One region of the Variovorax sp. M-6 genome, then DNA from elsewhere that is predicted to be linked to it. Evidence: predicted binding sites of a transcription regulator. Region 1 holds the regulator's gene; each other region holds the start of a gene.
The links. Region 1 encodes sigma-54, which starts transcription at its own class of promoters, with help from an activator protein. Its sites were predicted from a motif close to TGGCANGNAANCTGCTTT; they were not measured.

Region 1 (7,879 bases):
GAGTTCCGCTCCAGCACCATCAAGGCGCTGGGCGGCGGCCGATTCGAGGTGGCCGGCCGGCTGACCATCAAGGGCAGCAGCCGCGATGTCGTGGTGCCGGTGGAGATCACCCAGTCCTACGGCCAATCGACCGCGACCGGAAGCCTTACGATCCAGCGCCTCGCCTTCAGGATCGGCGAAGGCGAATGGACCGACACGTCGATGGTGGCCGACGACGTGCAGGTGCGCTTCAAGCTGGTGCTGACCGGCCTCGGCCCGCTGTGAAGTCCTTCGATGTTTCCACCTTCTTCCGAAAGCGCGCCATGAAGAAACTGCTCACACTCGCCGCGCTGACGACCGCGGCGGCACTGGCCGGCGCCCAGCAGGCACCCGAGGTGGCCGCCAAGCCCGCCGGCGGCCCGGTCAAGGGCGCGAGCTACGTGGTCGACCCGACGCACACCTTCGTCAACTACGAGATGGGCCACTACGGCACCACCACCAACCGCGGCCGCTTCAGCACCAAGGACGGCCAGGTGAAGATCGACCCTGCGGGCACCACCGGCAAGATCGACATCACGATGGACATCAGTTCCATCAACACCGGCGTCGACCTGCTCAACCGTCACCTGCTGAGCAAGGACTTCTTCAACGTGGCCGAGTTTCCGACCGCCCGCTTCGTCGCCGACCAGATCGACTTCAGCGGCGACAAGGTCACGCAGGTCAACGGCACGCTCACCTTGATGGGCAAGAGCCGCCCCGTGGTGCTCAAGGCCAACCGCTTCAACTGCTACCTGAGCCCGCTGATCAACCGCCAGATCTGCGGCGGCGACTTCGAAACCACGGTGGAGCGCAGCCAGTGGGGCATCAGCTGGGGGCTCGCCTTCGGCTTCGAGGACAAGGTGCGGCTGCTGGTGCAGGTCGAGGCCATCAACATCCAGTAGCGCTACAGAAGGCTCTCCGGCGCCAGCGGCGCGAGCAGCTCCAGCATCACGCGGTCCCACAGGCCCGAGTCGGGCTCCACGGTCAGCACCTCTTCGGCCTCGCCCTCGCGGCTGACCCATTCGAGCTGCTCGCCGCCTTCGGCAAAGCGCACCCGGTAGGCGCCCTGTTGCTTCAGCACGTCGAGCAGCTTCAGGATCTGCTGCGCCATCTCGGGGCTGGCGATGAAGAGACCGATCTCGGTGTTGTGGGTGTCCGAGCGCGGATCGAAGTTCATCGAGCCCAGGAACAGCGCCTTGCGGTCGAAGATCGCCGCCTTCGCATGCAGCCGGCCGACCTGCGAGCCGAACAGGCCAAGCCGCACGCTGCGCTTGGTGCGCGCCGAGCTCAGTTCGTACAGCTCGACGCCGAGCCGCAGCATGTCGGGCCGGTAGCGGCGGTAGCCGGTGTGAACCAGTGGCTCGTCGGTGGCCGCAAGCGAGTTGGTGACGACGCTGATGCGCACGCCGCGCCCGCGGATCTCGCTCATCACCTCCAGGCCGGCCTTGCCCGGAATCAGGTAGGGCGACACCAGCGTCACCTCGGAGCGCGAGCGCCGCATCTGCTCGATCACGTTGTAGCGCACGCTGTCGACGTCGAGCAGCGGCACCCCGCCATAGGAGGCGGTCTTGCCGACCACCCGGTCGGGCGCGTCGGCATAGGCCTCGGCCAGGGTCCAGATCAGGTCGAGCCGGGCCCCGCCTTTCAGCTCCGGCCCCAGCGGCGCATAGCCCAGCACGTCGTTCGGTGCCGGCGGGCGCGGCGCTGCGGTGGTTGCGGGGCCGGTGGCCTGATCGAAGCGCTGCTGCAGCGCCTCGCGCGGCAGCGAGGAGCCGACCACGGTGCCGATCGGCCGCACGTACGGGCTGTTCCAGTAGAGGTCGAACAGGCTGCCCAGGCGCTTCACCAGGGCGCCGGCGACGAAGGTGTCGATGTCCAGGAAATTCGCGCCGGCGGTCTGCGTGAAGTACTGGCTGCCGATGTTGCGCCCGCCCGCCACCGCCATCGCGCCGTCGGCGATGAAGAGCTTGTTGTGCATTCGGCGATTGACGCGGTCGAAGTCGAACAGCGAGCTCGAGAAGCGCTGCAGCATGCTGCCGCGGCCGGCCGGGAAAGGGTTGAACAGCCGCAGCTCGAGGTTCGGCGTGGCGGCCAGCGCCAGCAGCAGATCATCCTCGCCGGAGGTGTACAGGTCGTCCATCAGGAGCCGCACCCGCACGCCGCGCAGGGCCGCATCGCGCAGGGTGCGCAGGAAGTAGCGGCCGGTCTCGTCGTTCTCGATCTGGTAGTACTGGACGTCGAGCGTGCGCTCGGCGCGGCGGGCGAGCTGCAGGCGCGTGTCGAGCGCGAAGTCGCCGCCGGGCATGAGCCGGAATCCACTCAGGTCCGGATCGGGGGAGGAGGCCCTGGCGATGCGGCCCAGCGTGGTCTCGCCCGAGGCCGTGATCGCGCTCGAGGGCTGGCGCTCGAAATCGGCCGGCAGCATCGCGCAACCACTGGCCAGGACGGTCGCCGCCAGCAGCGCCGCGCCGAGCCACCCGCGCAACCCTCCCGGGCCCCGAAGCATCGCTAGAGCGCCTTGCGCAGATTGGCCGGCGCGATGCGCAGCGCCTCGCGGTACTTCGCGACGGTGCGGCGCGCGCACTCGATGCCCTGCTCCTTGAGCATCTCGGAGATCTGGCTGTCGGACAGCGGCTTCTTCAGGTCCTCGGCGCTCACGAACTGCTTGATCAGCGCCCGCACCGCGGTGCTCGAGGCATTGCCGCCGGTCTCGGTGCCGAGCGCCGAACCGAAGAAGTACTTGAGCTCGACCGTGCCGTAAGGCGTCGCCATGTACTTGGCGGTGGTCACGCGGCTGATGGTCGATTCGTGCAGGCCGAGTTCGTCGGCGATCTCGCGCAGCACCAGCGGGCGCATCGCCAGCTCGCCGTGCACGAAGAAGCTCTTCTGCCGCTCGACGATCGCGTTCGACACCCGCAGGATGGTGTCGAAGCGCTGCTGGATGTTCTTGATGAACCAGCGCGCCTCCTGCAACCGCTGCGACAGCGCCTGGCTGCCCTCGCCCTTGTGCTGCTTCAGCGCGCCGGCGTAGATGTCGTGCACGCGCAGCCGCGGCATCACCTCGGGGTTCAGCATGACGCGGAACTTGGTGTTGGTGCTGGTGCCGTTGCCGATGCGCGTGACGATCACGTCCGGCACCACCACGTTGCGCTCGACGTCGACGAAGCGGCGGCCCGGCTTGGGCTCGAGCCGGGAGATCAGCTGCAGGGCGGCGCGCACCTCTTCCTCGTTGCTGCGCGCGAGCGTCGCCAGCCGCTTGAAATCGCGCCGCGCCAGCAGCTCCATCGGCTGCTTGCAGATCGCGATCGCGGTCTCGCGCACCTGCGTCTCGTCGGCACCCTCGCCGGGGTGCGCCAGGGCGCGCAGCTGGATCGTGAGGCACTCGCCCAGATTGCGGGCGCCGACGCCGACCGGCTCCAGGCTCTGCAACAGGCCGAGCGCGACCTGGAAGTGATGCACCAGGTCGTCGAACTGGTCGTTGTCGTCGCCGGCCAGGCCCGAGGCCAGGGCCGGCAGCGAATCCTCGAGGTAGCCGTCGTCGTTGAGCGATTCGATCAGGAAGCGCAGCGCGGCGCGGTCGGTGTCGCTGAGCCTCAGGCTCAGCGCCTGCCGATGCAGGAAGGACTGCAGCGATTCCTGGCTGCGCGCCAGTTCGGTGGCGTCGGTGCGTTCGTCGTCGCCGAGGTTGTTGGTGCGCGCGGGCGCATCGCTGCCCCATTCGCTGTCGTCGGGCGCCAGGTCGACCGTGCCGTCGCCTTCCCAGTCGGGCTCGCCGTCGACGGCATCGGTGGCGGCGGCGGCTTCGGCGTCGGGCGTTGCGACCGCGACTTCGGCGGTCGATGTCGAGGGGCCGGGCGCGAAGTCGCCATCGCCTTCGGCCTGGCGGTCCTCGTCGCGCACCGGCGCATCGGCGGCGTCCAGCCCGAACTCCTCGCGCGCCGCCTCTTCGGCCGTGCGCTCGAGGAAGGGGTTGTCGTCGAGCATCTGCTCGACTTCCTGGCTCAGCTCGAGAGTCGACAGCTGCAGCAGCCGGATCGATTGCTGCAGTTGGGGCGTCAGCGCCAGATGCTGGGAGACGCGAAGCGAAAGCCCCTGCTTCATCGAGATAAGGCCCCTACATCCGGAAATGTTCGCCCAGGTACACACGGCGTACCTCGGCGTTGTCGACGATCTCCGAAGGCGTGCCTTGTGCCAGCACATGCCCGTCGCTGATGATGAACGCGTGATCGCAGATGCCCAGCGTCTCACGCACGTTGTGGTCGGTGATGAGCACGCCGATGCCGCGCTCCTTCAGGAAGCTGATGATCCGCTGGATCTCGATCACCGCGATCGGGTCGATGCCGGCGAAGGGCTCGTCCAGCAGGATGAAGCGCGGCTGCGTCGCCAGGGCCCGCGCGATCTCGACCCGGCGGCGCTCGCCGCCGGACAGCGACAGCGCCGGCGAATCGCGCAGATGGTCGACGCGCAGGTCGGCCAGCAGTTCGCTCAGCCGCTCGTCGATGTGCGCCTTGCTGAGCGGCACCATTCGGCCTCGGTCGTCGGGCTCGCTCTGCAGTTCGAGCACTGCGCGCACGTTTTCCTCGACCGACAGTTTGCGGAAGATCGAGGCCTCCTGCGGCAGGTAGCTCAGGCCCATGCGGGCGCGGCGGTGGATCGGCATGTGGGCGATCGGCTCGCCGTCGATCGTGATCTCTCCGGCGTCGGCCCGCACCAGCCCGACGATCATGTAGAAGGAGGTGGTCTTGCCCGCGCCGTTGGGGCCCAGCAGTCCGACCACTTCGCCCTTCTGCACGGCCAGCGACACGTCCTTGACGACCTTGCGGCTGCCATAGCTCTTCTGCAGGCTGCGCGCCTCCAGCCGGCTGCCCGGCTGGCCATCGCTTCCGTTCACCCCGGCGGTTTCGATCACTTCTTGGGGTCTCCGCCGAGCGTGGTGGTGGAACGCAGGCTGTTGCCCGGCGCCGGTGCCGGGGTGGCCGCGGGCTTGGCACCGCCGGTGGCGGGCGCCGGGGCGGCCGCCTTGGGCGTCAGGATGGCCTTGACGCGGCCGCCCGGCTGGGTCGCCACGCCGGCGTTCGGCGGCAGCGGGGAGCCGTTGACCGTGAAGGTGTCGTTGCTCTGGTCGTAGACGATCAGCGGGCCGCTGCTCTCGTCGTTCACCGTGGCGCCGATCAGGCGCCGCATGACGGCGCGGCGGATGAACTTCACGTTGTCGGCGCGGCTGTCGTACTCGATCACTTCGCCCTCGCCCTCGATCCACTCGTCGGTGCCGGCGTTGCGTTTCTGCTTGAAGTAGGCCAGCTTGCCAGGTTCGGCCGTCACCACGCCGTACTGGTAGCCCTCGGGGTCCTGGCGGACGTCGATGCGGGTGCCGCGGATCTGGATCGTGCCCTTGTTCACGACCACGTTGCCGGTGAACACGCTGGTCTGCTTGAGGTCGTCATAGCGCATCGCGTCGGCCTCGATGTTCATCGGCTTGCTCCGGTCGGCCTGCTCGGCCTGCGACATCGACGCGCATCCAGCCAGCGCCAGCGCCAGGCAAAGCACGCGACCGAATCGGCGAGGGGAAATGGAGGTGAAGGAGGATGGCGATGTCATAGAGGCACGAAACTTGCTCTGCGATTGTATGCGCCCCATGGACGCCGCCTCGCGCGGCCTTGACGAAAAAGCCCGCGGAAGCGGGCTTCGATGACGCAATCGGGGTGGTGGCGGCGACGGCGGGCGGCAGGGCGCCGACGCGGTCCGCACCACCGGGCGCGTCAACCCTTGCGGGCTTCGGCGATCAGGAAGTCGACCACCTGGAGCGCGCGGTCGAGCGAGCCCGCCGTGTCGCCGTCGACGTACCAGCGCCCGGCCACGCCAAGGGCCGGGACCCCGGCCACCTGGTAGTCGGTGGTGAGCTGGGTGGCGCGCTTGGCCTTGCCGACCACCGAGAAGGACTTGAACAGCTCGGCGAACTTCTTGGCGTCGAGGCCCGGTTGCTTCTCCACCCAGGCGAGGATCGCGGCGTCGCCGGTCAGGTTCAGGCGCTGCTGGTGGATGGCCTGGAACACCTTGGGCTGGAATTCGTCGACCTTGCCCATCGCTTCGAGCGCGTAGTAGAAGCGCTGCTTGGCATCCGTGTCGTTGCCGACGAACGGCACCGGGATGCGACGGAAAACGACATAGGGCGGCAACTTCTTGACCCAGGCTTCCACCTGCGGCTCGAAGGCCGCGCAATGCGGACAGTTGTAGGAAAAGAACTCGAGCACCTCGACCTTGCCGGCGGGCGTATCGACCGGCGCCGGCTTGCGCAGCACGAGGTAGTCGGTCCCGGCCTTGATGGGACGGGCCTGCTGGGCATGCGAGGGTGCAGCCAGCGGAAGAAGCCCCAGCGAAGCGGCGGCCAGCGAAAAATCACGACGTTTCATGTATCAATTCCTTCTGTACGGCTTGAAAGAGCCCACGAAGCCGGGTGGAGTTCCCGGACCGGGCGAACTGGAGACGATGAAGTCTCAACGCTGGACGCGAACCAGGGCCGATTCAAGGCCCCCGCCGTCGAGCCGCTCCTTGAGCTGGTCGGCGTCGTCCTTCTTGTTGAAAGGACCGGCACGCACGCGGTAGACGGTGCGGCCGGCCTGCTCGCGCTCGGTCACGCGCGCCTCCACGCCCATCAGCGAGAGCTTGGCGCGCTGCGCATCGGCATCCTCCTGGGTGCGGAAGGCGCCGGCCTGGACGAAATACATGAACGGGTCGGTGCCGGTGCCGGTGGCCGCTGCGGCCCCTGCGCCGGAGCGCGCCTTCGCGAAATCGCCGATCGGGTCGTTCGAGGGCGGCAGCGCGTTGGCTTCGGCCGGAACCGGCGCGGTACGAGGCGGCCGCGGCGCGGCCGTCTGGTCGCCCCGCGCACCGGGTGCCACCACCACCGGCACCGGGCCGGCGGGCGGAGTGGGTGCCGCCACGGTGGCGGGCGCAACCGGCGCCGCGGCCGCCGGGGCACGGGCCGCGGCACCGGCCTTGCCGGCCAGCGGCAGGTTCGGGTCCCAGTCGCGGTTCTTGCGTGCCTCGGCCTCGTCCTGCTCGGCACCGCCGCGCTGGGTCTTGGTCATGAACGGGATCGGCACCTTGGTCACATAGACCGCGATGCCGAGCGCGATGCCGAGCCCGAGCACCAGGCCCACGATCAACCCGATGACGATGTTGCCGCTTTGTCGTTTCTTCATGGTGGAGGAGGGAATCACATCTTTTGCGGCGCGCTGACGCCCAGAACAGCGAGACCATTGTGCAGCACCCGGGCGGTCGCCGCGACCAGCGCCAGACGAGCCCGCTTGACCGGCTCGTCGTCGACCAGGATGCGCTCGGCGTCGTAGTAGCTGTGGTAGCTCGCCGCCAGTTCGCGCAGGTAGAAGGTGACGTCGTGGGGCGCGAAATCCTTGGCTGCGGCGGTCAGCATCTCGGGGTACTTGGCCAGTTGCAGCAGCAGCGCCTGCGAGGCGGGACTTTGCAGCGGAGACAGGTCCACGTCCTCGAGCGTCGCCGGGTCGCCGCCCCAGGCCGCCAGCACCGAGCAGATGCGCGCGTGGGCGTACTGCACGTAGTAGACCGGGTTGTCGTTGTTCTGCGCCAGCGCGAGGTCGATGTCGAAGGTGTACTCGGTGTCGGGCTTGCGGCTCAGCAGGAAGAAGCGCACCGCGTCGGTGCTGGTCCATTCGATCAGGTCGCGCAGGGTGACGTAGCTGCCGGCGCGCTTGCTGATCTTGACCTCCTCGCCGCCGCGCACCACGCGCACCATGGTGTGCAGCACGTAGTCGGGGTAGCCGGCCGGGATGCCGACCCCGGCCGCCTGCAGGCCGGCGCGCACGCGCGCGATCGTGCCGTGGTG
Region 2 (7,879 bases), on a different contig from region 1:
GTCAGCAACGTCGCGCAACTTCAAATCGGCTGAGCTCCCCCCCAGGTTGGCTCACTTCGTGTAGCCGCCCACCCCCTACCGGGGGCAACACCAGCGGCCCGGCAAAGCCGGTTCCGCGGTGTTTCACCAACGGGCCTGGCTGCGCCGGCCGGTAGAAGAGAGGCAGTGATTGTTCTTCGGCCGCGCGCGGCGCGCCCGTTGGTGGGCAGTCGCGGAACCGGCTTTGCCGGGCCGCTGACTGCGCCCCCGGCAGGGGGTGGGCGCCCGGACACGAAGTGCCGGGCAACCTGGGGGCGAGCAAAAAAAGTCCTTTAGTAACTTTTTTGATGCCTGCCTGACTTGTTTCTGACTCACAATAAGTGCGAAATTCGTCACGTTCTGTGACGAATTTTTCAATGCTTTCTTCTTAATTAGCGCCCGAAATCGTCCATCTGCAGTGGCAGAAGGCGGCGGGCGCCCGATCGAAGCGCCCATGAAAACGCACTTGAAGTTTGCACAGAGCCATGCCCGGTCCGACACGCTGCTGGTGTTTCTTCCCGGGGCTTTCCTGAAGCCGGAGGAATTCGAGCGCGAAGGATTCATCAGCGCCGTCAGGGAGCGCGAACTCGCGGCCGACGCCCTGCTGGTCGATGCCGACGTCTCCTACTACTACGACCAGACCTTCATCGAGCGGCTGCAGCACGACGTGATCCAGCCCCAACGCGCGCTGGGCTATGCGTCGATCTGGCTGGTGGGCATTTCGATCGGTGGCTTCGGGGCCCTGATCCACGAGTTGGCGACGCCCGGCACGGTCGACGGCATCGTCGCCCTCGCGCCCTACCTGGGACGTCGCCCCATCGGGGCCGAGATCCACAAGGCCGGCGGCCTGCGCGCCTGGAAGGCGCCCGAAGGACCGCCGCCGGACGAGGAGGTCGACCGCAAGCTGTGGCCCTGGCTCCAGCAGTACGCGTCGCCGCGGCACGCCGAGCACCTGCCGCCGCTGTATCTCGGCTTCGGGCTCAGCGATCGCTTCGCGTCCAATCACCACCTGCTGGCCGAAGCGCTTCCGCCTGGCCGGGTGTTCACCACCGAAGGCGGCCACGACTGGCCGCAGTGGTCGCAGCTCTGGCGCAAGGTGCTCGAAGTGCTGCCGCTGCCGTCCCTGACTCAGGCCGACGCCGGGCGGCCCCCTCGGGGGGCAGCGACCACACTAAGTGAGCGCGTGTGGGGGCCCATCAAGCGGCCTGCTGCTGCCCGCTCAGCGACGCCAATGGCCATCGCGGCTTGACGTCGAAGGCATAGTGCCCGGTCGGCGCCTGCACGCCGGCCTGAAGCCGCATCGCCGCGGCCATGGCGATCATGGCGCCGTTGTCGGTGCACAGGTGCAGCTCGGGGTAGTGCACGCGCACGCCGCGCTTCGCGCAGGCCGCGTCGAGCTGCTGGCGCAGCATCCGGTTGGCGCCGACGCCGCCTGCGACCACGAAGCGGTCGAGGCCGGTCTGTTCGAGCGCGGCCAGCGATTTCTTCAGCAGCACCTCGACGATCGCGGCCTGCGTCGAGGCGGCGAGATCGGGCTTGCGGGCTTCGAGCTGGTCGCCGAGCTTCTTGGACTGCGTCAGCACCGCGGTCTTCAGTCCGGCAAAGGAAAAGTCGAGATTGCCGCTGTGCAGCAGCGGACGCGGCAGCTTGAAGGCTTCGGGGTCGCCCTGCTCCGCCAGCTTCGCGAGCCACGGGCCGCCGGGATAAGGCAGCCCCATCAGCTTGGCGCTCTTGTCGAAGGCTTCGCCGGCGGCATCGTCGATGGTCTCGCCGAGCAGCTCGTAGCGCCCCACCCCCTCGACCCGCATCAGCTGGGTGTGTCCGCCTGACACCAGCAGCGCGACGAAGGGAAACTCGGGCGGGTCGGCGCTCAGGAAAGGCGACAGCAAGTGGCCCTCGAGGTGATGGACGCCGAGCACCGGCTTGCCGAGCGCGGCGCCCAGCGCGCACGCCACGCCGGCGCCGACCAGCAAGGCCCCCGCCAGCCCCGGACCCCGCGTGTAGGCGACCACGTCGACATCGGCCAGCCGCCGGCCAGCCTCGTCGAACACCGCCTGGGTGAGCGGCAGGACGCGGCGGATGTGATCCCGGCTCGCGAGTTCGGGCACCACGCCGCCGTAGGCCTGGTGCATGGCGATCTGGCTGTGCAGCGCGTGCGCGGCCAGGCGCGGCAGCCCGCTGGCGCCGGCCTCGACCAGCGCCACGCCGGTTTCATCGCAGGAGGATTCGATTCCCAGTACATGCATGCGGCGAGTGTAGGGTTCGCACGCTTTCGGGGCATGAATGTTGCTGCATGTCCTTACGATGGCTTTGCGGCCCTGAACACTTCACGATGAAAACCGGATTGAGCTTCCTGGTCGGCGCGCTGCGTTGCGAAATCGACGCGCTGGAGCAGCTCGCGCGCACCAGCGAGCTGGTGGCGACGATCGGACGCCTGGTTCATGCGCTGCAGCGGGAGCGCGGTATCTCCAACGTCTTTCTGGCGTCGCGCGGCCAGCGCTTCGCGCTGCAGCGCGAGGCGCAGATCGCCGACTGCCTGCGGCGCGAGGAAGCCGTGCGCCTGGCCTTCGACCAGCTCGATGCCGAAGGCGGCCGGGTCGGCAACGGCGCGCGCCTCTTCAGCCGCATCGCCTGGGTGCTGCCGGGGCTGGACGCCCTGCCCGCGCTGCGACGGCGCATCGCCGCGATGGAGCTCGATGCCGGCCGTTCGACCGCGGCCTTCGTCAAGCTGGTCGCCGGCCTCATCGCAGTGGTCTTCGAGGCCGCCGACGGCGCCACCGACCCCGAGATCTCGCGCCGGCTGGTGGCGCTGTTCAATTTCATGCAGGGCAAGGAGTTCGCCGGCCAGGAGCGCGCCTGCGGCGCCGCGGCCTTCGCCTCGGGCTACAACGACAGCGCGCGCCAGCAGCAATGGCTGCACCTGATCGCGTCGCAGGAGCATTGCTTCCAGCGCTTCGCTGAATTCTCCGCACCCGGCCTGGGCGAGCTCTGGGCCTCGATCGCGGCGCCGGCGCAGCTTGCCGAACAGGAGCGCCTGCGCCGCATCGCGTGCGCCGCGCCGGCCGGCGCGTGGCTCGACACCGAGCTGAGCCAGATCTGGTTCGACTGCTGCACGCGCCGCATCGACACCATGCAGGCCGTCGAGGAGCGGTTGGCCGCCGACCTGCGGCAGCTCTGCGAACAGAAGACGGCGCAGGCTCGCGCCGAGTTGCAGGCGCACGAGGCGCTGCTGGCCAGCCTGCAGGGCCCCGGCGGCGCCGCGGCGGATTTCTTCCTCGATGCGGTGGCGACGCCGGATGCCACGGCCACGCCGGCCGCCAGTGCGCCCTACGGCAAGCAACTCGAACGCTCCATCCTCGACATGGTCCAGGAGCAGTCGCGCCGGCTGCAGGCCATGGCCGATGAGCTCGAGACCGTGCGCGCCGCGCTCAACGAGCGCAAGCTGGTCGAGCGTGCCAAGGGCGTGCTGATGGCGCACCGGCGCATCAGCGAGGAGGAGGCGCACAAGATGCTGCGTCAGACCTCGATGAACCAGGGCCGGAGGCTGGTCGAGGTCGCCGAATCGGTGCTCGCGATGGCCGAGTACCTGCCCGACGACAGGGCTTCCTGAGGGCGTCGGAGGTCCGAAATGGTGCACTGCACAAGCAGCGCGCCGCACGCAGACTGCGCTCGAGATCCGGCAGATGACAAGCCCTGATGGACCGCCGACGCTCTCCTTTTCATAGCACCGCAGGGCTGGCACGCCGCTTGCTGTCGCTCATTGCATAGACCGACGAAGGTCTTCAGGCAGGTGGCATCCAACGGCGGGTGCGGCCCACCGAACCGGACAAAGGCGTCCTTATCCCGCAGGGGCTCGACTTCGAGCAGCCCGTGCGCGGTGAGGACGCCTTTTTGTTTTTCCGAATCGACTTTTCACTTCCGGAGTTCGCCCCATGACCGATGCGCTGAAACCCAAACTGAGTCGCCGCCGTGTGCTGCAGGCCGCCGCGGCGGGCGTGGTCGGGCTCGACCCCGCGCTGCGGGCCGCCGTCTGGGCCCAGGGCTCGGACAAGCCCGAGAAGGAAGAAGTCAGGATCGGATTCATCCCGCTGACCGACTGCGCCAGCGTCGTGATGGCCTCGGTGCTCGGCATCGACAAGAAGTACGGCGTGAAGATCGTGCCGAGCAAGGAAGCCAGCTGGGCCGGCGTGCGCGACAAGCTGGTCAACGGCGAACTCGACTTCGCCCACGTGCTCTACGGCCTGGTCTACGGCGTGCACCTGGGCATCGGCGGCCCGAAGAAGGACATGGCCGTGCTGATGACGCTCAACAACAACGGCCAGGCGATCACGCTGTCGAAGAAGCTGGCCGACAAGGGCGCGGTCGACGGCGCCTCGCTGGCCAAGCTGATGGCCGGCGAGAAGGCCGAGTACACCTTCGCGCAAACCTTCCCCACCGGCACCCATGCGATGTGGCTCTACTACTGGATGGCGGCCAACGGCATCAACCCGCTGAAGGATGCCAAGGTGATCACCGTGCCGCCGCCGCAGATGGTGGCCAACATGCGGGTGGGCAACATGGACGGCTATTGCGTCGGCGAACCCTGGGGGCAGCGCGCGATCATGGACGGCATCGGCATCACGGCCATCACCACCCAGGACATCTGGAAGGACCACCCGGAGAAGGTGCTGGGCACCACCGGCGAGTTCGTCAGGAAGTACCCCAACACCGCGCGCGCCGTGACCGCCGCGATCCTCGAGGCCGGCAAGTGGATCGACGCCGGCCTGCAGAACAAGAACAAGATGGCCGAGACCATCGCCGACAAGAGCTACGTCAACACCAGCGTGGACGCGATCAACCAGCGCATCCTGGGCCGCTACACCAACGGCCTCGGCAAGAGCTGGGACGACCCCAACTACATGAAGTTCTACAACGACGGCGCGGTCAGCTTCCCGTACCTGTCGGACGGCATGTGGTTCCTCACGCAGCACAAGCGCTGGGGCCTGCTCAAGGAGCACCCGGACTACCTGCAGGTGGCGACGCAGATCAACCAGATCGACATCTACAAGCAGGCCGCCGCCGCCGCCAAGACCGCCGTGCCGAAGGAGTCGATGCGCAGCAGCAAGCTGTTCGACGGCGTCGTCTGGGACGGCAAGAACCCGAAGCAGTACGCCGATTCGTTCAAGGTCCACGCCTGAGGAGCCCGCCATGGTCAGTGCCGTCTTCCACTCCCCGCTCGACGCCCAGCCCGTGATGCCGCCGGCAGCGAAGAGCGTCGCCAGGCCGGCGGCTTCGCCACCGCCTGCCGCGGTCGAGCCCGCGCCCCGCGTGCCTCGCGATTTCCGCGCCGTCTGGCTGCGCGTGCTGCCGCCGCTGCTGGGCTTCGCGCTGCTGGTCCTGGTCTGGGAACTGGTGGCGCTCAGGAGCACCACCGGCTTCCCCTCGCCGCTCGCCACCTGGCAACAGGCGCTCACGGTCTTCAGCGATCCGTTCTACAGCAAGGGGCCGAACGACCAGGGCGTGGGCTGGAACGTGCTTTCGTCTCTGCAGCGCGTGGCGCTGGGCTTCGGGCTGGCGGCCGCGGTCGGCATCCCGGCCGGGTTCGCGATCGGGCGCTTCGAGTTCCTCTCGCGCATGTTCAATCCGCTGATCAGCCTGCTGCGCCCGGTGTCGCCGCTGGCCTGGCTGCCGATCGGGCTGCTGGTGTTCAAGGGCGCCAACCCGGCGGCCATCTGGACCATCTTCATCTGCTCGATCTGGCCGATGGTCATCAACACCGCGGTCGGCGTGCAGCGCGTGCCCAGCGACTACATGAACGTCGCCCGGGTGCTGAACCTCAGCGAGTGGAAGATCTTTACCAAGATCCTGTTCCCGGCCGTGCTGCCCTACATGCTGACCGGCGTGCGGCTGGCGGTCGGCACCGCCTGGCTGGTGATCGTCGCGGCCGAGATGCTGACCGGCGGTGTCGGCATCGGCTTCTGGGTCTGGGACGAGTGGAACAACCTCAACGTCGCCAACATCATCATCGCGATCTTCGTCATCGGCATCGTCGGCCTGGTGCTCGAGTTCGCGCTCATCAGGATCGCCACCGCGTTCACGTTCGAAGAGGTGAAGTCATGAGTCGCACGGCCGCTCCGAAGACGAACACCGCAGCGCTGCCGCGCGGAGGTTTCCAATGAATGACGATTCGAAGTACATCGAGATCCAAGGGGTCGAGCAACGCTTCAAGACCGCCAAGGGCAGCTTCCTGGCGCTGCGCGACGTCAACCTGAACGTCGCCAAGGGCGAGTTCATCACGCTGATCGGGCACTCGGGCTGCGGCAAGTCGACGCTGCTGAACCTGATCGCCGGCCTGACGGCGCCGACCCAGGGCGTGCTGCTGTGCGCCAACCGCGAGATCAAGGGCCCGGGGCCGGAGCGCGCGGTGGTGTTCCAGAACCACTCGCTGCTGCCCTGGCTCACCTGCCACGAGAACGTGTACCTGGCCGTCGAGCGCGTGTTCGCGGCGACCGAGAACAAGGCGCAGCTCAAGGCGCGGACCGAGGCGGCGCTGGCGCTGGTCGGGCTCACGCCGGCGGCACAGAAACGCCCCGGCGAGATCTCCGGCGGCATGAAGCAGCGCGTGGGCATCGCCCGGGCGCTGTCGATGGAGCCCAAAGTGCTGCTGATGGACGAGCCCTTCGGCGCCCTCGATGCGCTCACGCGCGCCAAGCTGCAGGACGAGTTGCTCGCGATCGTGCAGAAGACCCGCAGCACGGTGGTGATGGTGACGCACGACGTCGACGAAGCCGTGCTGCTGTCGGACCGCATCGTGATGCTGACCAACGGCCCTGCCGCGACCATCGGCGAGGTGCTGGCGGTCGACATTGCGCGGCCGCGCAACCGCGTGGAGCTGGCCGAGGACCCGGTCTACGTGCACGCGCGCAAGGCCGTGATCGACTTTCTCTACACGCGCCAGGCGCATGTAGAGAAGGTCGCGGCCTGAGCGGCCCCTCTCACGGCCCCTTGCACGGCCTCTCGCGCACCGGGAGTCAGGACATGATGACCTGCAGACTGTGCTCGTACGAGGCCGTGAGCTGCTCGAAGGTGTCGACCAGCGCGTCGCTCGCGCGAACCAGCGACGCGCGGCCCTCGGCACTGTCGATGCCGCGCACGCCGCGCATCAGGTGGAGCCATTCGTCGCGCGCGATCGCCAGCGCGGCACGGATCTCGGGCGAACTCAGCGGCGCGGCCTCGAGCTCCCGCAGCGCAGCTTCGAATTCGTCCATGGTCGACGCCAGCCGGTCCTGCGATCGCGCCGCCGGCAGCACCGACGCCAGCAGCGCGTCCTTGGCCAGCCGCTGCGCGCGCATGCGCTGGCGGCCGCAGAGGTTGACGATGCGCAGCGCGCGGCGCGCGCCGGAGGCTTCGAGCGCATCGGTCAGCGCTTCGGCGGCCAGGAGCAGGCCCTCGGCCCGCGCATCGATGCCGAGCAGCGCGGGCGCGGCCAGCCGCGCCGACAGCGCCGTTTCCAGGTCTTGCCAGGCGCTGCGCACCCGAGCCAGCGCCTCGGTGCCGGCCTCGCCCAGCGCCAGGGTGGCGAGATGATCCAGGTTGTGCTGCACCCGCTCGGCGGATTGCGTGCGCAGCACCCGGGCGCGCCGCGCGTCGACGCCGGCCAGCGCCTGCGCCGCCACCCGCACCAGCCGCTGCGACAGCATGCGCAGCTGGCCGGCGCGGTTGATCGCGTCGGCCCACTGCGCGGCCTCGAGCACCGAGCGCGAGACCTCGCCGAGCCGCAGGTTGGCGTGCATCGCGGCGCCGCGCAGCAGGCCGAAGGCCTCGTCCTCGCCGATGCCGCGCGCCGACATCAGCAGGCCCTTGGCGCGGTCGATCCACTTGC
Region 3 (7,879 bases), on a different contig from region 1:
GGCCGACCCGGCATGCGGGCCCGAGGTGGTAGTCGGTGACCGGCGCCGTGCCGAAGCGCCCGCCCCAGACCTCGTACTGGCACTGGCCCGGGTCCAGCGTGCCGGCGTCGTCGATGTCGAAGTGGCCGGCGGCATGGACCTGCAGCGCCAGGACGCAAAGAAGCGGGGCAAGAAGACGTCGGGCCATGGCCGCGCATTCTAGGAGCCGCGCGTGACTCAGAACTCGAACTGGGGCTGCAACTCGCGGATGCGCTTCATCGCCACACCCGCTGCCGCCGTCCGGGTCTCGACGCCCAGCTTGACGTAGACCCGCTCCAGGTGCTTCTTGGCGGTCGCGGGGCTGCTGCCGAGGATCTCGCCGATGTCCTTGTTGGTCTTGCCCTTGACCACCCAGTACAGAACCTCGGCCTCGCGCGCCGTGAGCTTGAGGCTCAGGCTCATGGTCTCGATCACCGCGGTGTCCGACAGCTCGCGCATGATGATCAGCCAGTCGTCGCCGTCGTCGTCGTGGCCGGTCTGCTGGTGCAGGCGCAGGCTGAGGCGGTTCGCGCCGTGCGCGATCGCGAGCGCGGGCGGTTCGACCTGGCGCTGCTGGGCATCCGGCAGGTGGCGGCGCAGCCACGCGAGCACCGCGGGTGGCGTCACCGGCGCGCTGGTGCCGCAGTAGCGCAGCAGCATCTCGCGCGCCAGTGCGGTCTGCCAGATCAGCTTGCCCTCGGGCATGCGCACCGTGATGCTGGCATAGCCGAAGGCATCGAGCGCATTGCGCGCCTGGCCCGCCTGCTGCGCGGCCTGCCGCGCGCGCCGCGCGCCCTGCAGGTGGACGTTCATGCGCGCCAGCACCTCCTTGGGCTTGATCGGCTTGGTCACGTAGTCGACCCCGCCGGCCTCCAGCGCGGCCACCAGGTGCTCGGTCTCGGTCAGGCCGGTCATGAAGACGATCGGGATGTGCGCGGTCGCGGCATCGGCCTTGAGCCGGCGCGCGACCTCGAAGCCGTCGATGCCGGGCATCATCGCGTCGAGCAGGACGATGTCGGGCCGCGCCTGGGCCGCGCGCTGCAGCGCCTGCTCGCCGCTGGTGGCGACCAGCACGGTGTAGCCCGATTCGTCGAGCGCATCGTGCAGCACCGCGAGGTTGTCGGGCACGTCGTCGACGATCAGCACCAGGTCGCTGTTGCCGCCGCTGCCGCGCAGCGTATCGACCAGCAGGGGGGGATTGTCCGAGCCGCTCATGAAGTCCCCACTGCCGCGCTCAGCGCACGGCTCATGGCCTCGAACTGGAACTGCCGCGCCAGCGCGCGCTGGGCGGCGGTCCACGCCGCGCACTCGGGCTGCGCCGTGTCGATGTCGTCGAGCTGGTTCATGATGCCCCGAAAATAGCCCAGGCCGACCGCTTCCTCGAGCGCGCGCAGCCGCGCGGCCGAAGGCAGCACCACCACCGCGGCCTCGACGGCGGCAGGTGGCGCGACGGCGCTCTCGGTCCACAGGATGCCGAGGCGGCGCTCGAGCCAGTCGAGCAGCTCGCTGTGGCGCACCGGCTTGACGAAGAAATCATCGGGCGTGATGCCGACATCGTTCTCCAGGCGCTTGTCGAAGGCATTGGCCGAGACGATCGCAACCGCCCCCTGCGCAAGCCCCAGGGCGCGCGAACGGCGGATCGTCTCCCAGCCATCGATGCCCGGCATCGCGAGATCGACGAACATCGCATCGGGATGCCAGCCCGCCGCCACCAGGTCGAGCGCGTCGTGGCCGCTGGCCGCGGTGCGCAGCTCGAAACCCAGCGGCGCCAGCACCTGCACCAGCAGCTCGCGATCGGCCTCCTCGTTGTCGACCACCAGCAGGCGCCGCCGGCGGCCTTCGTAGCCGTGCCGCAGCCGCGCCGCGGGCGCCCGAACACGCCGACCGCCGCCGGCGGGCACCTCGTGCACGCGCGGCAGGAACAGCCGCACGCTGAACCGCGAGCCGACGCCGGGCGTGCTCTGCACGCTCATCTCGCCGCCCATCAGGTCGACCAGCATCTTGGCAATCGTCAGTCCGAGTCCGGCGCCGGGTGCCGCCGGGCCGGCCGTGGCGCCGCGCGCGAAAGGCTCGAAGATGCGGCCGAGTTCCGCCGCCGACATGCCCGGCCCGGTGTCCTCGATCTCGATCGCGGCGAATTCGCGCGCATAGCGCAGCCGCAGCGTGACCTGGCCGGCGGCAGTGAACTTGATGGCGTTGCCCAGCAGGTTGATGAGGATCTGCCGCACCCGCTTCTCGTCCGCGCGCACCATGTCGGGCAGGCCGCCGCTGGGCTCGAAGCGGAAGGCCAGCCCCTTCTCGGCGGCCTCCAGCTCGAACATGTCGGCCAGCTCGCTCATCAGCTCCGCGAACGCCATCGGCCGGGCGTTGAGCGTGAGTTTGCCGGCCTCGATGTGGGCGATGTCCAGCGTGCCCTCGATCAGCGACAGAAGGTGCTCGCCGCCGCGCCTGATCACCGCTACCGCCTGCCGGCGATGCGGCGGCACCGCGGCGTCCTCGCCCATCAGTTGCGCGTAGCCCAGGATGCTGTTGAGCGGCGTGCGCAGCTCATGGCTGATGGCGCTGATGTAGCGGCTCTTGGCCTGGTTGGCCTGGTCGGCCGCGCGCCTGGCTTCCTCTGCGAGGCTGCGCGCATGGTCGGCGCTCTGCTTGGCCGCCTGCAGCGCATGGTCGGTCTTGCGGTGCAGTTCGATTTCGCGCACCAGCAGGTGGGTCTGGCGATTCGATTCCTCCTGCGCCACCTTGCGGCTCTGGTGCGCGAGCACCAGCCACCAGGCGACGATGCCGGCGATCACGAGCAGTGCCATGTAGGCCTTGAGGAAGCCGGAACGCAGCGATGCCGGCTGCATGCCGAGCATCGTCGCTTCACTGAAGGCTCCCTCGGCGAGCGCCCGCAGCTCCTGCTGGTACAGCACACCGAAGACGGCCGCCAGCAGCGGCACGACGATCAGCATCAGCAGCAGGAAGTGGCCGAGCCCGGTGTCGAGGTAGGGCCAGACGCGGCGCGGCAGCAGCCAGCGCAAGGCGCCGGACCACTGCGCAGACAGGCTCGCCTGCGGCTTGCAGAGGTCGCCGCAGCGCGCATCCAGCGTGCAGCACAGCGAACAGATCGCGCCCTGGTAGGCGGGGCAGTGCGCCATGTCCGGGCCTTCGTATTCGCGCTCGCAGATCACGCAGAGCTGGGTGAAGAGTTCGCCGCCGGGCCGCCCCAAGGCGGACTGCGCCCCCTCGGGGGGCAGCGACGACACGCAGTGCGGAGCGTGGGGGCCTTGAGTCCGGCGATAGCTGCCGGCATCCGACTCGACCCGCGCCCAGCGGATCGCCGAGCGGCGCGCCGACGGCGCGAAGGGCGCGGCACCGTCGTCATCGGAGACCCGCGCGATGTAGTACTTCCCGCGGGTCGCCCAGGCGATCAGCGGCGCCGCGACGAAGGCGGTGCCGAGCGCGATCAGCGCCGAGAAGGCCTGCGCCAGCGGCCCGAAGACGCCCAGGTGCGCGGTGATCGAGAGCACCGAGGCCAGCGCCATCGCGCCGACCCCGACCGGGTTGATGTCCCACAGGTGGGCGCGCTTGAACTCGATCCCCGGCGGCGACAGGCCCAGCGGCTTGTTGACGACCAGGTCGGCCACCACCGCCATCATCCAGGCGATCGCGATGTTGGCGTAGAGGCCCAGCACGTCGCCGAGCGCCTCGAACACGTTCATCTCCATCAGCATGAAGGCGATCAGCGCATTGAACACCACCCACACCACGCGGCCCGGATGGCTGTGCGTGACGCGCGAGAAGAAGTTGCTCCAGGCCAGCGAGCCGGCATAGGCGTTGGTGACGTTGATCTTGAGCTGCGAGATGACCACGAACACCGCGGTCGCCGCCACCGCCCAGCCGTAGTTCGGGAACACGTACTCGTAGGCGGCCAGGTACATCTGGTTGGGGTCGACGGCGCGCTCCGGCGGCACCATGTGGCGGATCGCCAGGTAGGCCAGCAGCGCGCCGCCCAGCATCTTGAGCACGCCAAGCACCACCCAGCCGGGTCCGCCCGCCAGCACGCCGGCCCACCAGCGGCCGCGGTTGGCGGCCGTGCGCGCCGGCATGAAGCGCAGGTAGTCGGCCTGCTCGCCCATCTGGGTGATCAAGGCGATGCCCACGGTCAAGGCGGCACCGAAGAGGTGCAGATCGAAGCCATCCGCCTTCGACCTGACACCGATGTAGTGCGAAATTCCCGAGAACGCACCAGGATCGCGCGCCAGCACGTAGCCGAAGGGCACGACCAGCATCAGCAGCCAGACCGGCTGGGTCCAGACCTGCAGCCGGCTGATGGCCGAAATGCCGTGGGCGACCAGCGGGATCACGACCAGCGCGCACACCAGGTAGCCCCAGACCGGCGGGATGCCGAGCGCGAGTTCGAGCGCATAGGCCATCACCGCGGCTTCCAGCGCGAAGAAGATGAAAGTGAAGGAGGCGTAGATCAGCGAGGTCAGGGTCGAGCCGATGTAGCCGAAGCCGGCGCCGCGCGTGAGCAGGTCCATGTCGATGCCGTAGCGCGCCGCGTAGACGCTGATCGGCAGCCCGGCCAGGAAGATGATCAGCCCGGTGACCAGGATCGCCCAGAAGGCATTGACGAAGCCGTACTGCACCAGCAGCGTGGCGCCGACCGCCTCCAGGATCAGGAACGAGGCCGCGCCGCCGAAGGCCGTGCTGGCCACCCGCCATTCGGACATCCGGCGGAAGCGCTGCGGCGTGTAGCGCAGCGCGTAGTCCTCCAGCGTTTCGCGCGCGACCCAGCTGTTGTAGTCGCGCCGCACCTTGACGATGCGCTGCGGCGCTTCGTCGCTCGGAGCGGGAGAAATGGCGGGGGTGTCCACGCCGGGACGGTGCAGCTTTCGTGCCCACCTGTACTCACCCCCCAGGTTGGGCTCACGTCGTGTAGCCCGCCCACCCCCGACCGGGGGCAACACCAGCGGCCCGGCAAAGCCGGTTCCGCGGCGTTTCACCAATGGGCCTCGCTGCGCGGGCCGGCCGCAGCACGCGCAAGGCACGACTGTTGCAATGGTTCACGACCGCCCACTACTGGCCAGCCCCAAGACGCCGCCTCCGCCCCCATGGAACTCACACCGCGCGAAAAAGACAAGCTGCTGATCTTCACCGCAGCCCTGCTGGCCGAACGGCGCCGGGCCCGCGGGCTCAAGCTCAACTATCCCGAGGCCGTGGCGCTGATCTCGGCCGCCGTGATGGAGGGCGCGCGCGACGGCAAGAGCGTCGCCGCGTTGATGAGCGAGGGCCGCGCCGTGCTGACCCGCGCCGACGTCATGGACGGCATCGCCGAGATGATCCCGGACATCCAGGTCGAGGCCACCTTTCCCGACGGCACCAAGCTGGTGACCGTGCACCAGCCGATCGTCTGACCCCGCTCGAACAACACCCAGGACATTCACCATGCGATCCAACCGCACCGTACCCGCCCTCGCCCTGCTGCTCGCCGCGCTGCCGCTGGCCGCGAACGCCCACACCGGGGCCGACGCCGGCGCGCACCACGACTTCCTGGCGGGATTCCTGCACCCGCTCACCGGTCCCGACCACCTGGCCGCGATGGTGGCGGTCGGCCTATGGAGCGCACTGGCGGCGCGCCGCGCCTGGCCCGACCTGCTGTGGGCGCCGCTGGGCTTCGCCTCGATGCTGCTGGTCGGCGCACTCGTCGGACTCGCGGGCGTGCAGCTGCCTGCGGTCGAACCGATGATCGCGGCCTCGCTGCTGGTGCTGGGCCTGCTGGTCGCGACCCGTCGGCAGCTGCCGGCGCTGGCCGCGGCCGCGCTGGTCGGCATCTTCGCAGTCTTCCATGGTGTCGCGCACGGGCAGGAACTGCACGGCGAGTCCGGCGCCGCGCTGACCCTGGCCGGCATGCTGGCTGCCACCGTGCTGCTGCATGCGGCCGGCATCGCAGCCGGCTGGTCGCTGCGCCACGGCCATCGCTGGCTGCCGCGCATCGCGGGCGCCGCGGTGGCGCTGTTCGGCGTCGCGCTGCTCGGCAACGCACTGGCCTGAGGCGGTTTCGATGATCCCGGGCGAACTCATCACCGACGAGGGCGAGCACGTCCTCAACCCCGGCCGGCGCGCCATCACGCTGGTGGTGCGGAACACCGCCGACCGGCCGATCCAGGTCGGCTCGCACTACCACTTCGCCGAGACCAACGGTGCACTCGGTTTCGACCGCGAGGCCGCGCGCGGCATGCGGCTGAACATCGCATCGGGCACCGCCGTGCGCTTCGAGCCCGGGCAGCAACGCACGGTCGAGCTGGTGGATTTTTCGGGTGACCGCGTGATCTACGGCTTCCGCGGCCTGGTGCAAGGAAAACTGTAAATGGCAACCATCGGACGGCGTGCCTACGCCGAAATCTTCGGCCCCACCGTGGGCGACCGCGTCCGCCTCGCCGACACCGACCTGGTGATCGAGGTCGAGGAGGACTACACGCTGCACGCCGGCGGATACGGCGAAGAGGTCAAGTTCGGCGGCGGCAAGACCATCCGAGACGGGATGGCGCAAGGCCAGCGCACGCGCGCCGAAGGCGCGGTCGACACGGTGATGACCAATGCGCTGATCCTCGACCACTGGGGCATCGTGAAGGCCGACATCGGCTTGAAGGACGGCCGCATCGTGGCCATCGGCAAGGCCGGCAATCCCGACGTGCAATCGGGCGTCGACATCGTCATCGGCCCGGGCACCGAGGTCATCAGCTGCGAAGGCAACATCGTCACCGCGGGCGGCATCGACAGCCACATCCACTTCATCTGCCCGCAGCAGATCGAGGAGGCGCTGGCCTCGGGCGTGACGACCATGCTCGGCGGCGGCACCGGCCCCGCGACCGGCACCTTCGCGACCACCGCGACGCCGGGCCCCTGGCACATCGAGCGCATGCTGCAGGCGGCCGACGCCTTCCCGATGAACCTCGGCTTCCTGGGCAAGGGCAACGCCAGCCTGCCGGCCGCGCTGCACGAGCAGATCGACGCCGGCGTGATCGGCCTCAAACTGCACGAGGACTGGGGCACCACGCCGGCGGCGATCAGCAACTGCCTGGACGTCGCCGATGCCACCGACACGCAGGTCGCGATCCACAGCGACACGCTCAACGAATCGGGCTTCGTCGAGAACACGATCGCGGCCGTCAAGGGCCGCGGGATCTGCGCCTTCCACACCGAGGGCGCGGGCGGCGGCCATGCGCCGGACATCCTGCGCGTGGTGGGCGAAGCCAACTTCCTGCCCTCGTCGACCAACCCGACCATGCCCTACACGGTGAACACGCTCGACGAGCATGTCGACATGCTGATGGTGTGCCATCACCTCGACGCCGGCATCCCCGAGGACCTGGCCTTCGCCGAGAGCCGGATCCGCAAGGAGACCATCGCGGCCGAGGACATCCTGCACGACCTCGGCGCGATCAGCATGTTCAGCTCCGACAGCCAGGCCATGGGCCGGGTCGGCGAGATCGTCATCCGCTGCTGGCAGACCGCCCACAAGATGAAGGCCCAGCGCGGCAAGCTGCCCGAGGACGCCGGGCGCAACGACAACTTCCGCGCCAAGCGTTACGTCGCCAAGTACACGATCAACCCGGCGCTCGCGCACGGGATCGCGCACGAGGTCGGCAGCATCGAGGTCGGCAAGTGGGCCGACCTGGTGGTCTGGAAGCCGGCCTTCTTCGGCGTCAAGCCGTTCACGATCATCAAGGGCGGCACCATCGCCATGGCCGCGATGGGCGACCCCAACGCCTCGATCCCGACGCCGCAGCCGGTGCACTACCGGCCGATGTTCGGCGCCTATGGAGGATCACTCGCAAAAAGCTCGCTGACCTTCGTCTCGCAGGCCGGCTTG
Region 4 (7,879 bases), on a different contig from region 1:
GTTGGTGTATTCGTTGCCGCAGCGCCAGACGCGCTCTTGCTGCGCCTGGGCCTGCAAGGGCACGCCGGCCGCCGCCAGGGCGGTCAGCAGGAAAACAGAGAGAGTCTTCATGGTCTTGGGTGTAGTGCGCCGCAAAACGGCATTTTCATGCAATTCGAAACCGATTCGGCGCAGATGTTCCCGCCCAATGGAAAAGGACGGCCGAGGCCGTCCTTTTTAACGCTCCGGACGCGAGCCCGGATTCCATTCAGCTTACAAGGAGTAGTACATGTCGAACTCGACCGGATGGGTGGCCATCCGGAAGCGCGTGACTTCCTGCATCTTGAGGTCGATGTAGGCATCGATGTACGAATCGGTGAACACGCCGCCCTTGGTCAGGAAGGCGCGGTCCTTGTCGAGGTACTCGAGCGCCTGGTCGAGGCTGTGGCAGACGGTCGGGATCAGCGCGTCTTCTTCCGGCGGCAGGTGGTACAGGTCCTTGCTGGCGGCTTCGCCCGGATGGATCTTGTTTTCCACGCCGTCGAGGCCGGCCATCAGCAGCGCCGCGAAGCCGAGGTACGGGTTCATCAGCGGATCCGGGAAGCGCGCTTCGACGCGGCGGCCCTTCGGGTTCGCCACGAACGGGATGCGGATCGAGGCCGAGCGGTTCTTGGCCGAATAGGCCAGCTTCACCGGGGCTTCGAAGCCGGGCACCAGGCGCTTGTAGCTGTTGGTGCCGGGGTTCGTGATGGCGTTCAGCGCGCGGGCGTGCTTGATGATGCCGCCGATGTAGTGCAGCGCGAAGTCGCTCAGGCCGGCGTAGCCGTCGCCGGCGAACAGGTTCTTGCCGTCCTTCCAGACCGACTGGTGGACGTGCATGCCGGAGCCGTTGTCGCCCACGATCGGCTTGGGCATGAACGTGGCGGTCTTGCCGTAGGCGTGGGCCACGTTGTGGATCACGTACTTCTGCAGCTGGACCCAGTCGGCGCGCTGGATCAGCGTGCTGAACTTGGTGCCGATTTCCATCTGGCCGGCGTTGGCCACTTCATGGTGATGCACTTCGACTGGGATGCCGAGCGATTCGAGCACCAGGCACATCTCGGAGCGCATGTCCTGGAAGCTGTCGACCGGCGGCACCGGGAAGTAACCGCCCTTGACCGCCGGACGGTGGCCGGTGTTGCCGTGCTCGAATTCCTTGCCGGTGTTCCAGGCCGCTTCCTCGGACTCGATCTTGACCGAGCAGCCCGACATGTCGTTCTGCCAGCGCACACCGTCGAACACGAAGAACTCGGGTTCCGGTCCGAAGAAGGCGGTGTCGCCGAGGCCCGAGGCCTTCATGTAGGCTTCGGCGCGCTTGGCCAGCGAGCGCGGGTCGCGTTCGTAGGGCTTGCCGTCCGTAGGATCGACCACGTCGCAGGTCAGGATCAGCGTCGTTTCTTCGAAGAAAGGATCGATATTGGCCGTATTGGGATCGGGCATGAGTTGCATGTCCGACGCTTCGATGCCCTTCCAACCGGCGATCGAGGAGCCATCGAAGGCATGGCCCGACGTGAACTTGTCTTCATCGAAATGCGAGACAGGCACGGTCACGTGCTGCTCCTTGCCGCGGGTATCGGTGAAGCGGAAATCGACGAACTTGACCTCGTTTTCCTTCACGAGTTTGAGTACGTCGGCGACGGTCTTGGCCATCAGGTTCTCCTTGGTATGGACAGGGGGTTGGAAGTACGGGATTCGGAATGCAGTTTCTATGCCATTGTCACTGCCGCGAGCGAGGCCTTGGCGCCCTCGCGGGCACCCAAAACAAGGCAATTTGTAACCACTTTGGTGCGCTTCGTCTCAACGCACCATTTCGGGGCCTAGTCGCACCCCAAAGGCGTGCAGGCCCGCGATCAGCTGCGCGTAGGCGGCTTCGATCCGGCTCGCATCGCCCTTGACGCCGAGTTCGATATGGCGCCCGTGCTGCGGATGGTCGACGCTCGGCAGGCTGAACACCTTGATGCCTGCGTGCTCCCGCTCGATGGTTTCCATGAGCGGGGTCAGCGTCGCCTCCATGGCGCCATAGACGATCACCGATTTCTCGGCGGCACGGCCGCGCGCGAACAGTTCGGCGTAGCGGCCGTCCAGCACCGACTCGATCATCGGCCAGGCCATCACCGGGAAGCCCGGCACGAAGTGAACGTCGCCGATGCTGAAGCCCGGGATCTTGTTGTAGGTGTTGGGGATGATGCGGGCGCCGAGCGGGAACACACCCATGTTGAGGCGATGGATGTTGTCCGGACGGTCGGGCTCGTAGACCGTGCCCTGCTCGCGCGCCGTGTCCTGCATGCGCTCGCGGATCAGCGCCTCGGCCTCGGGGTGCAGCGCCAGCGGCACGCCCAGCGCCGCCGCCGCGCACTGGCGCGTGTGGTCGTCGGGCGTGGCACCGATGCCGCCGGTGGAAAACACGATGTCGCCGGATGCGAAGGCGCGGCCCAGCGCCGCGGTGATGCGAACCGGCACGTCGCCCACGTACTCCGCCCAGTCCAGCTCGAGCCCGCGCTCGGCGAGCAGCTCGATCACCTTGGGCATGTGCTTGTCGACGCGCTTGCCTGAAAGTATCTCGTCGCCGACGACGACCAATCCGAAAGAACGACTCATTGTGAAACCTCCGCGCTGCGCGCTGCGGTATTCGCCTTGGGAACGGCCCTGCGGCTCATGGCGCACTCCATTGGCTCGCGGCCGCGCCGGCATCCGCCAGCTCGGCCGTGGAAGTTGATATGGCGGCCGCCGCCCGCTGCGCGCGCAACTGGGCCAGTGCATCGAGGCAGTAATGCGCGAACCACAGCGCCGAAAAGGCGAACACCAGCGTATAGATCCAGATCGCCAGCGGCGCCAGCACGAAGAAGGCGGCGGCGAACAGCAGGCCCGAGGCCCAGACGATGCTCGGCGCCGCGCCGAGGTAGCCGCACAGCACACCGATGCCGAGCAGCGGCAGCCGGTGCGTGCGCAGCAGCGTGTCGCGCTCCTCCGGGCTCGCATGCTCGGCCAGGGCATCGAAGCTCATCACGCGGTAGGTCAGCCAGCCCCAGATCAGCGGCGGAAGAATGAGCACCAGCGGCGGGATCAGCCAGAGCGGCATCGACACCACCAGCGCCAGCAGCGCCAGCGCCGTCAACCCGAGCGAGCGGGCCACGCTGCCGAAGAAGGAAGCCCCCTTCTTCTGTTCCAGGTTCGCGAAGCGCCGCTCGGCCACCAGGCGCGTCAGCGCCGGCGCCATGACGCCCGCCACGACCAGCAGCGACACCACCACGATCAGCGGTGTGGCGGCGAAGACGACCACCAGCGGCGCCAGCATGGCCGTGACGTCGCCCGAGAAGAAGTGTCCGATCCAGGCCCAGAAGCCGGCCAGCAAGGGCCAGGCATCGAGCGCCGCACGGGTCCAGGCGACTGCGGGATCCCAGTAGAAATAGCCGAGCACGGCCGCCAGCGCGACCATGAGGCCGAGCGGCAGCAGCGACAGCAGGATCACCCGCGGGTGCAGGCAGTAGGCGACCGATCGCCAGAAGGAATCGAGGAGAAGACGCATCGGGTGCCGAGGATACCCTCAGCCCTTGCCGACCAGGCGGCGCATGCCGAGCCATTGCTGGGCCCAGAAGCCGCGCCCGTAGTCGCGCACCTGGCCGCGCTCGTCCGGCTCGACCTGGTCGCGGATGCCGGTGGCGTCGTAGCGATCCTCGAAATTGACGGTCCGGAAGAGCATGTCCCACCACGGCAACAGCACGCCGAAGTTGTGGCCGCCCAGCGTCTTCGGCCCCCCGGACTCGTGGCCGATGCCGATGCTGTGGTGCAGGCGATGAAAGCGCGGGCTGATCCACAGGCGTTCGCCTATGGCACCGAAGCTCACGCGCAGATTGGCGTGCTGCAGGCTCTCGCTGAGCTGCGTGAAGGCGACGATCGCAATGAACTGTCCCGGCGCCACGCCGATCAGCTGCGCGACGACGACGATGATCGTGTCGTGGATCAGGTCGTCGAGCAGATGGTTGCGGTTGTCGCTCCACATCGTCATCTGGCGCTGGGAGTGGTGCAGCGAATGCAGCGCCCACCACCAGCGGAAGCGGTGCTGGCCGCGGTGGATCAGGTACTCGACCCCGTCCAGCACCACCAGGTAGATCAGGAACGCGATCCACGGCACGTCGGTCACGCCGGGCCAGAGTTCGTCCAGGTGGGCCGAGCCCCAGCCGGCCGTGCGAACCATGCCCAGCAGGTCGTCGAACAGCGGCTCCACGGCGAAGAACATCGCCAGCCGGAACAGTCCGAGCCGGTGGATCAGCGTGTAGAGGATGTCGGTGCGGACCGCGCGCCGGTCGACCAGCGGCTCGGCCGGCCGCCAGCGCTGCAGCGGCCCGATCACCGCGACCAGCACGGCGATCTGGATCACGCCGACCAGCAGCCAGCCGGTGGCATCGAAGGCGTCCTCGACCCAGCCGCCGAGCCCGACGGCGTAGACCAGCGGCTGCACCGCCGTTTCGAACAGCCACTGCTGCAGGGTCGCGAATTGATCGGTGAGCCAGTCCATTGGCGTGCGATTCCGGTCGAGGACCGAAGGTTCAGGAATGGGCCGCGATCCAGCCACGATAGGCCGGATGCTGCCGCAGCGTCTCGAAACAATAGCCCTTGGCCTTGAGCCCGACGATCAGCGGCTCCAGGTCGGCCGGCGCCCACGGGTCCTTGCGCGACCAGATGCCCAGGTGGGCGAGCAGGATGTCGCCGGGCCGGATCTTGTCGAGCGCCTGCGCCAGCAGCAGCTCATTGCTGAATTTCTCGCTCGGCAGCTCGTCGCCCAGGAAACCCGCCGGCGCCCAGGCCACATGTTCGTAGCCGCAGCCCTTGGCCGCTGCGAGCAGCCGCGGCGAGGTCTTCCCGCCCGGCGCGCGGAACAGCGGCAGCGGCTTCTTGCCCGTGATGAGCTGCAGCCGCTCGGAGGACTTGGCGATGTTGGCGCAGTACTGCGCCGCATCCCAGGTGAACTCGCGGCCGGCAAAGGCGCCGGCTGTTGGACGGATGCGGAAACGCGGCTCGACGCCCTTGACGTCGCCCCGCCAATAGGCGTGGTCGTAGGTGTGGGAGGCGAATTCGTGGCCCTCGGCCGCCCTCGCCTTCCACCACGGCGCCCAATGGTTGTCCAGGCTGTCGCCGTCGGTCTGCGTGCGCTCCGCGGCGGCGAAGAAGGTCGCGCGCACGTCCTGGCGCTTGAGCACTTCGGCCACCAGCGGGGCGACGCCCATGTGGCCGGTATCGAAGGTGAGGTAGACCGGCTTGGCGCAGCCCTGGGCCCACACCGCGCCGGACGCCGCGCCGGCCGCGACCAGCAGCCAGGCCGAGGCGACCCTACGACTTCGCATGGTCGAGCGTCCAGACGCCGTGCGGCGAACGCCCGACGTTGACCTGCCGCACCACCTTGCGGCTCGCCAGGTCGACCACGCTGAGCTTCTTGGCCCAGCGCGACGTCACGTAGAGCGTCTTGCCGTCGGCCGAGACGTCCATGCAGTCGGGTCCGCCCGGCACCGGGTAGGTGTCGGTGACCTGCAGCGTCTGCAGGTCGATCCGGCTGATCGTGTTGGCCACGCGGTTGCTGACGAAGACGCTGCGGCCGTCGCCGGCCGAACGGAAGGCGTGCGCGCCCTTGCCGGTGGGAATCTTGCCGACCAGCTTCGGCTGGGTGCCGGCGACGTCGAACACCTGCACGCCGTCGCTCCCGGTCAGGCCGACCAGCAGCGTCTTGCCGTCGTGGAGGCCGAAGATGTCGGCCGGCATCGGGCCGGTGGCCGTGCGCCAGCGGATGGTCTGCGTGGCCAGGTCGACCGCGATCAGCTCGTCGCTGTCCTGCATCGAGACATAGGCCGTGGTGCTCTTGCCGTCGATCCAGATGTGACTGGGGGTCTTGCCGGTCGGAATGCGCTTGACCAGCTTGGGCTCCTTGCCGTCCCAGCGGTAGAGGTCGACGTGGTTCAGGCGGTTGCCCGCGGTGACGAACCACTTCATGTCCGGAGAGAAGCGCAGGTGGTAGGGATCGATGATTCCGTAGACCACGCGCTGGACGTCGGCCGTGCGCGGATTCAGGAAGGTCAGCGAGTCGCCGGCCGAGTTGGCGACGATCAGCGATTGCTCGTCGGGCGTCAGGTAGAGGTGATGCGGCTCCTTGCCGGTCGGAATACGCAGCTTTTCGGTCCAGCCCTTCGGCTCGATCACGCTCACGGTGGCGTCGAGGGAGTTGAGCACGAAGACCGGCGGCGGTTCGGCGGCCTGCGAAGAAAGCGACGCGCAGACAAGCAAAAAGGCCGCGAAACGGCCTGTGAGAGAGGATGTGGAGCGCAAGGGGGAGATTCCGGAGGAGGATTTGCGATCTTAACGATCGACACCGACTGTTGGCTGACCGGCACGCGCAGTTCGCAGCGCTTCCACCTCTTCGGCCCGCAGCCAGCGCCACTGGCCCGGCAGCAGGTCCTCGGACAGCGCCAGCTGGCCGATGCGCGAGCGATGCAGCGCCTCGACCCGGTTGCCCACGGCCGCCAGCATGCGCTTGACCTGGTGGTACTTGCCTTCGGTGAGCGTCAGGCTCAGGTGCAGCGGTCCGGTGAGTTCGCAGGCCGCGGCCCGCACCGGTTTCGGGTCGTCGTCCAGCACCACGCCGGCGAGCAGACGCGCGACCTGGCTCGGGTCGACCGGGTGCTTGGTCGTCACCTCGTAGACCTTCGGCACATGGTGCTTCGGCGACCCCATCCGGTGAATGAACTGGCCGTCGTCGGTCAGGAGCAGCAACCCCGTGGTGTCCTGGTCGAGCCGTCCGATCGCCTGCACGCCCTGGACTGCGCCCTTGTTCGGCCGCAGCCGCAAAGGCGAAGGCAGCAGCGTGTAGATGCTCGGGTAGGTCGAAGGCTTCTGGGAGCACTCGGTACCGGCCGGCTTGTGCAGCATCAGGTACGCCTTCTCGTGGTACTCCCAGGCCGCGCCCTGGACGGTGAAGCGCAGGCCGTCGGTGGCGAAGTCTTCGCCGGGATCGGTGACCGCGGTGCCGCCGACCGACACGAAGCCCTGCTGCACGAGGCCGGCGCAGACCCGTCGCGTGCCGAAGCCCTGGGTGTAGAGGATTTCTTCGAGATACATCAGTAGCCCAGCGCCAGGCCGGTGTTGCGGCGCGGGTCGTTGGCGCCATAGAAACGGTTGGCGCCCACCGGCTTGCCGCCCAGCGAGGGCGCGCCGACGATGATCGCCGCCAGGTGATTGGCGGGCTGCGCCTCGCCGAGGTTGTGGCCCATGCCGACCAGAATCTTGCGAGTGTCCGGCGAGAGCGCGAACGGCTCGACGTTGGTCACGTCCGGCAGCCACTGCTGGTGAAAGCGCGGCGCGTCCACGGCTTCCTGCACATCCATGCCGTAGTCGATCACGTTGAGGATGCTGTGCAGCACCGTCGTGATGATCCGGCTGCCGCCGGGCGTGCCGACCACGAACACCGGCCGGCCGTCCTTGGTGACGATGGTCGGGCTCATCGAGCTCAGCGGCCGCTTGCCGGGTGCAATGGCGTTGGCTTCGCCCTGGACCAGACCGTACATGTTGGGCTCGCCGATCTTCGCCGTGAAGTCGTCCATCTCGTTGTTGAGCAGCACGCCGGTGCCTGCCGCCGTGAGCTTGGCGCCGAACCAGTCGTTCAGGGTGTAGGTGACCGCCACCGCGTTGCCCCATTGGTCGAGGATCGAATAGTGCGTCGTGTTGCTGCCTTCATGCGGCGCGACACCCGGCTTGATGTCCTTGGAGACGCCGGCCCTGGCCGGATCGATGACGGCGCGGATCTTCTCGGCATAGCGCTTGTCGAGCAGGCGATCGACGGGGTTCTTCACGAAATCCGGGTCGCCCAGGTAGCTGT

Region 2: a site for sigma-54 is predicted at 3,755-3,772, ahead of AB4Z46_RS00685 (CmpA/NrtA family ABC transporter substrate-binding protein). Genes of this name have one in related genera too.
Region 3: a site for sigma-54 is predicted at 5,049-5,066, ahead of AB4Z46_RS22700 (urease subunit gamma). Genes of this name have one in related genera too.
Region 4: a site for sigma-54 is predicted at 1,715-1,732, ahead of glnA (type I glutamate--ammonia ligase). Genes of this name have one in related genera too.

What each region holds. Positions count from the first base shown of each region.
Region 1 is NZ_JBFREQ010000025.1:91,996-99,874, forward strand. It holds gene AB4Z46_RS25120 (YceI family protein) at 1-264, shown strand, start outside; gene AB4Z46_RS25125 (YceI family protein) at 303-920, shown strand; gene AB4Z46_RS25130 (phospholipase D family protein) at 923-2,524, opposite strand; gene AB4Z46_RS25135 (RNA polymerase factor sigma-54) at 2,527-4,119, opposite strand; gene lptB (LPS export ABC transporter ATP-binding protein) at 4,133-4,927, opposite strand; gene lptA (lipopolysaccharide transport periplasmic protein LptA) at 4,924-5,616, opposite strand; gene AB4Z46_RS25150 (thiol:disulfide interchange protein DsbA/DsbL) at 5,778-6,428, opposite strand; gene AB4Z46_RS25155 (SPOR domain-containing protein) at 6,513-7,220, opposite strand; gene argS (arginine--tRNA ligase) at 7,235-7,879, opposite strand, start outside.
Region 2 is NZ_JBFREQ010000001.1:132,497-140,375, forward strand. It holds gene AB4Z46_RS00665 (Hsp20/alpha crystallin family protein) at 1-33, shown strand, start outside; gene AB4Z46_RS00670 (alpha/beta hydrolase) at 473-1,267, shown strand; gene tsaD (tRNA (adenosine(37)-N6)-threonylcarbamoyltransferase complex transferase subunit TsaD) at 1,215-2,264, opposite strand; gene AB4Z46_RS00680 (nitrate- and nitrite sensing domain-containing protein) at 2,351-3,628, shown strand; gene AB4Z46_RS00685 (CmpA/NrtA family ABC transporter substrate-binding protein) at 3,951-5,195, shown strand; gene ntrB (nitrate ABC transporter permease) at 5,206-6,117, shown strand; gene AB4Z46_RS00695 (ABC transporter ATP-binding protein) at 6,173-6,982, shown strand; gene AB4Z46_RS00700 (type IV pili methyl-accepting chemotaxis transducer N-terminal domain-containing protein) at 7,029-7,879, opposite strand, start outside.
Region 3 is NZ_JBFREQ010000022.1:65,535-73,413, forward strand. It holds gene AB4Z46_RS22685 (hypothetical protein) at 1-187, opposite strand, end outside; gene AB4Z46_RS22690 (response regulator) at 217-1,233, opposite strand; gene AB4Z46_RS22695 (hybrid sensor histidine kinase/response regulator) at 1,230-4,895, opposite strand; gene AB4Z46_RS22700 (urease subunit gamma) at 5,118-5,420, shown strand; gene AB4Z46_RS22705 (HupE/UreJ family protein) at 5,452-6,057, shown strand; gene AB4Z46_RS22710 (urease subunit beta) at 6,068-6,373, shown strand; gene ureC (urease subunit alpha) at 6,374-7,879, shown strand, end outside.
Region 4 is NZ_JBFREQ010000001.1:215,273-223,151, forward strand. It holds gene AB4Z46_RS01050 (hypothetical protein) at 1-111, opposite strand, end outside; gene glnA (type I glutamate--ammonia ligase) at 253-1,668, opposite strand; gene AB4Z46_RS01060 (competence/damage-inducible protein A) at 1,816-2,616, opposite strand; gene AB4Z46_RS01065 (EI24 domain-containing protein) at 2,672-3,544, opposite strand; gene AB4Z46_RS01070 (sterol desaturase family protein) at 3,563-4,534, opposite strand; gene AB4Z46_RS01075 (polysaccharide deacetylase family protein) at 4,566-5,360, opposite strand; gene AB4Z46_RS01080 (YVTN family beta-propeller repeat protein) at 5,347-6,291, opposite strand; gene AB4Z46_RS01085 (16S rRNA pseudouridine(516) synthase) at 6,364-7,122, opposite strand; gene ggt (gamma-glutamyltransferase) at 7,122-7,879, opposite strand, start outside.